Regions from separate parts of the Williamsia sp. Y721 genome, predicted to be linked through region 2. Evidence: riboswitches for the same ligand, from Rfam matches in the RefSeq annotation. Region 2 holds a riboswitch; the other holds the start of a gene.
What was found. A riboswitch is a leader RNA that binds a small molecule or an ion and turns the genes downstream of it on or off. The one in region 2 is predicted to bind S-adenosylmethionine.

Region 1: linked by a shared signal. The riboswitch ahead of AC56PL_RS26735 (aminotransferase class V-fold PLP-dependent enzyme) and the one ahead of AC56PL_RS00590 (aminotransferase class V-fold PLP-dependent enzyme) in region 2 are both predicted to bind S-adenosylmethionine.

What each region holds. Positions count from the first base shown of each region.
Region 1 is NZ_JCASNH010000006.1:107,247-109,627, reverse strand. It holds gene solA (N-methyl-L-tryptophan oxidase) at 1-194, opposite strand, end outside; gene AC56PL_RS26740 (hypothetical protein) at 198-440, shown strand; SAM riboswitch class IV at 441-558, opposite strand; SAM riboswitch class IV at 750-862, shown strand; gene AC56PL_RS26735 (aminotransferase class V-fold PLP-dependent enzyme) at 951-2,150, shown strand; gene AC56PL_RS26730 (PP2C family protein-serine/threonine phosphatase) at 2,147-2,381, opposite strand, start outside.
Region 2 is NZ_JCASNH010000001.1:132,854-135,234, reverse strand. It holds gene AC56PL_RS00595 (hypothetical protein) at 10-513, opposite strand; gene AC56PL_RS00590 (aminotransferase class V-fold PLP-dependent enzyme) at 510-1,313, opposite strand; SAM riboswitch class IV at 1,344-1,459, opposite strand; gene AC56PL_RS00585 (VTT domain-containing protein) at 1,527-2,126, opposite strand; gene AC56PL_RS00580 (O-succinylhomoserine sulfhydrylase) at 2,211-2,381, opposite strand, start outside.

The sequences.
Region 1 (2,381 bases), on a different contig from region 2:
AGCGCGACGTAGGTGCGCTCGGCGTAGGAGGTGCGGAAGATGCGGGAGGCGCCATGTGAGGCGCCGTTGGCGTGGCCGGGGGTGAATCGTTCGAGCAGCACGGTCTCGACACCCCGGCGCGCCAGTTGCCAGGCGGCGGCCGAACCCATCGCGCCACCACCGACAACCACGGTGTCGACCTTGACGGAACTCATATCGTGACCTCGATTCTGTTGTGTTCGGTGAGCCCCTCGATTCTTGGTATCGACGCCAACAGGGGCCCTGGTGTCCTCGCTTCGAGGATTGGTGAAAAACACTTCCGCAGTGCCGGTTTCGACGACCTGAAACATCTGAAACTGCTGCACATGCAATGGGCCCGGCAGATGCTCAGGATTCGACCGCGTGGTGCGTTGAACAAGGTCATCAAGCTCCCGGGAATCTCTTCGGGCTCGCTTGCGTGAAACCCGCGCTTGTCCCATGCCGGTGAAGGCTGGGACCGTGTCTTTCATCCAGGGCACCCCGCCGCGGTGGAGGGTTGCCGACCAGCAAGCTGGAACTTGGCGCTGATACTCGTTGACACAGGGCAGTTGTTGTCCACCAGGCGAATCCGGGCACCGTATGTGCGTGTCCGGGCCAGGGGATTTCAACTGTTGGACAGAACCATACGCACGCTGCTGCCCAAATCCGATGGATGCGCGGAGTTTCGATCGCCGAGAAGTTAAAGCACATGGGTATGGACGACGCCGAAGAAGTCTGTTAGCGTCGTCGTCGGTCACGAGTACCAGCGCATAGCCCCGGCTTGCTGGTCAGCAACCCTCCATCGCGGCGGGGTGCTCCGGGTGAAGACCTGGCCTGTTCGAACCCGAACAGGCAAGCGCGGACCTCCCACCGTCCGAGTTCCGAACTGCTCCATCTGCAGGTTCGAAACTTGGTGCGTGCGGGATCCCTGACACCGGAAGCTGGTGTGAGATATGAGCACTGCAACACTGAACCGAAACCTGAATGCTCTTGCAGCGATAGAGGGTTCGGACACCCAGGCCCCACTGAGGGATGGCTCGACCACGCGATACGTCAACTTCGACTACGCGGCGAGTGCGCCGGCATTGTGCAGCGTGGTCGATGCGATAACGCGACTACTACCGACCTACTCGAGTGTGCACCGGGGCGCGGGCTACGCATCGCAGGTGACGACGCGGGCGTACGAGACCGCCCGAGCGCAGGTCGCTGACTTTGTCGGTGCCGGCGAGCAGCACTGCCTGATCTTCACGCGGAACACCACAGATTCGCTGAACCTCCTGGCTCGCTGCGTGCCGGGAAAAGTCGTCGTCCTCGATCTGGAACATCATTCAAATTTGTTGCCGTGGAGTGATGTTCACGTCGTCCGTGCTGCGAATACGCTGGCCGCGACGATCGTCCGTGTGGAGACCGCACTCAAAGAGACCGGTGCGGTGTTGCTGGCGGTCACCGGTGCGTCGAACGTCACCGGTGAGATCTTGCCGGTCAGTGAACTGGCAGATCTTGCGCACCGCAACGGTGCTCGGATCGCTGTCGACGGCGCGCAGTTGGTTCCGCACCGCAGGGTGGACATCACTGCCTGCGGCATCGACTACCTGGCATTCTCGGGACACAAGACCTACGCGCCCTTCGGGGCCGGAGTGCTTGTCGGACTGAGGGATTGGCTTGATGCCGCCGACCCGTATCTCGCCGGTGGTGGCGCGGTGCTCAACGTCACCGAGCAGGACGTGAAGTGGGCGCCCGCGCCCGCCCGTCATGAAGGTGGTTCGCCCAACGTCTTGGGTGCGGCTGCGCTCGCGGCGGCCTGCGTCGAAATCGAATCCCTTGGGGAGGCCGTTGTTTCCCATGAAACATCACTGACCGACCGGTTGCGCGATGGTCTGGCCGAGATCCCGGGCGTGCATGCCCTGAAGATCTTCACCGACAGCACCGATGCCGTTGGTGTGGTCAGCTTTGTCGTCGACGGACATCGGGCCGCCGAGGTGGCAGCCCATCTGTCGGCCGAACACGGCATCGGGGTGCGCGACGGACGATTCTGTGCCCATCCGCTTCTGGACCGTCTGGGCCACGGCTCAGGGGCTGTGCGCGCCAGCCTCGGCCTCGGTTCGAGCTCCGAGGACGTCGACCTGCTCCTCGCCGCCCTCCGCACGCTCTAAACCCCGGGGTGGGGGACGCTCAGTGCCATGAGCGCGGTGTCGTCTTCGAGGCCGGCACCGAAACCGTCGAGCAACTCTCGCAAGTCCTCGATGATCTGGCCTGCGGACGTCGGGGTGTGTGCCGCCGCGAACTCGAGCAGCGCACCGTTGTCGTCGTACCGCTCGGGACCCGGCCCGATCCGCGCCTCGGTGAGCCCGTCGGTGTAGAGCACGAGGGTGTCGCCGGCGTCG
Region 2 (2,381 bases):
TGGGCGGGATCAGGCTGCCGCAGCCCGCTCGAGCAGTCCGGGCAGCACCTGATCGGCGATGAGTTGCGCCGAGCCGGGCCGATCTCCTGTTCGTCCCTGGTCGAGGGGCCGCAGGATGACCGCATCGGCGACCTCGGCGGCGTAGACGTCGACAATCAGCGTCACGAGTCCATTGGCGGTGCCGACATAACGCACGGTGTCGCCGAATCGCGACTCCCCGAGCCGGAGGAGCTCGGCCCGAGCGGTGGCCGCATCTTCGGCGATCACCACGTCGATCTCCAACGCCACCAGCAGATCCGCGGGATCCTCGCCGAGGTCCTGCCATCCGGCGCGCAACGCAGCCCGCTCCTTGATGCCGCCCCGCAGGTCCGGCTGGCGGATCCGACGGACCGCCGAACTCCGCGCATCGGCCGGACGGCGCCCGCTCCAGGCGATCGGATGGTCGTCACCGTCGATGGCAACCAGCAGTTCGGGACGCGTCCGTGGGGTGGCGGCGCGACTGGTTTCGGTCATGACTTCTCCTGCTCGAAAACATTCTCGGTGATTGAGTTCAGTTGCCGGGCAAGCTCATCGATGCTGGTGCCGGCACCCCAGCGGATGACTACGGGGTCGGGGTGGCCCGCAGCGGTCAGCGAGGCGATTCCCACCCGGTCCCGGGCATCGGGCCACAACTGGAGCCGGCGGATACCGGGAATCCGAGCCACCTCGGCGTCGAGCCACTGCGACAATGCCTGCTCATGGAGACCGACCCACTCGTATCCGAGGTCGGCGAACGCGCTGGCCGGGGAATGACTGGGACTGATGGCGTCGGCACAGTCGGCGAGCCAGTCGCCGCGACCGACAACCACAGCCGGGCCCGCTACGGACCGGCCGGACAACACCAGGTAGTCGATTCCATGGCTGGTGAGGTTGACGGCCCGCCGGGTGACGAGCTCGCTACCGTCGATGAGCAGTCGCGCGCCGCGTCGATGCGCGATCGCGGCGAGTGCGGGCAGCGGCAGAACTTCGCCGGTGGCCTCGGCGATCGCGGGGACGATCAGGAGTGCGGCAGGCCGACGTTCGAGTTCACTATCCACCGCGGCAAGTGTGGTCCTCAGATCGACCTGCGCAGGCATCACACGGTGAGCACCATCGGTGGCGGTGGCCGCGAGGTCGGCGGCCAGATCGAGTGTCAGGACGTCGCCGGGTGCGACACCGGCGACCAGTGCGACGGCCTCGGCGAGATCGGACGCGAACAGAACTCGATCGGTCGGGCGTGCCTTCACTAACCGGGCGATTTCTTCGCTGACATCACTGGTGGAGGAGCTTGTCACCCGCATCCCTTCGGATCAGGACTCCGCCGGAGTCCGCGCTTGCCACCGTCCGAACAGACACCGGCCAGGTTGTCACCCGGAGCACCCCGCCGCGAATGGAGGGTTGCCGGCCAGCAAGCCGGGGCTTGACGCTGACACTCATCACCGATAACCACATTGCAGCGCATTTGATTTCCGTGTCAAATGTCGAACCTCTTTAACCCGGCGTGAATGTTATTCCGCGCTGGCAGAGGACTTTTGTGACCTACTCCGGTGTCGCCACCAACGAAAGCCGAAGTAGGTGAGCATGAGCGCGCCGGCACCAACTGCCAGATAGAACATCAGCGTCGCCCCGACCGTCTCGCCCACCGCATATCCGACGATGCACACCGCGGTCACCCAGACGACCCCGCCGAACACGTTCGCGAGCAGGTATTGGCGCGTGGGCATCTTGCTCATCCCGGCCACAAACGGGGTGACCGTGCGGACATATCCAATCCAGCGCGCGCCGATCACGGTGGCGACCCCGCCGTGGCGGATGAGTTCCTCGGCCTTTTGCCAGCGTTCTTGCCCCACCCACCCACCGAAGCGGGTTTCGGTGATGCGGCCGCCCGATCTGCGGCCGATGGAATAGCCCGTCCAGTCACCGAGTACCGCCGCAACGCACGCACCGACTATCAGCCACACGATGTTGGTCTCGCCGACGGCGGCAGCCACGCCACCGGCGAGCAGGATCGTCTCACCAGGCATGATCAGGCCCAGGAGCGCGGCCGCCTCGCAGTAGATGACGATGAAGACCACGAGGTATACCGCCCACGGCGGCGTCGACTGCACGATCGAGATGACCCAGTCCGCCAGGGAGTGAAAGATGCCACCCTCCTTCTCCGATGACGACCTCGGTGGAGTCGTGCGACTCCCCTACAGGGCCCTGTCCAGATCCTTCAACAAATCATCCACACCTTCTAATCCGACCGACAGCCTGACCAGCGAATCGGACAACCCGATCGCGGCCCGGCCCTCGGGTCCCATCGCGCGGTGGGTGGTGGTGGCCGGGTGCGTGATCAACGACTTCGAGTCCCCGAGATTGTT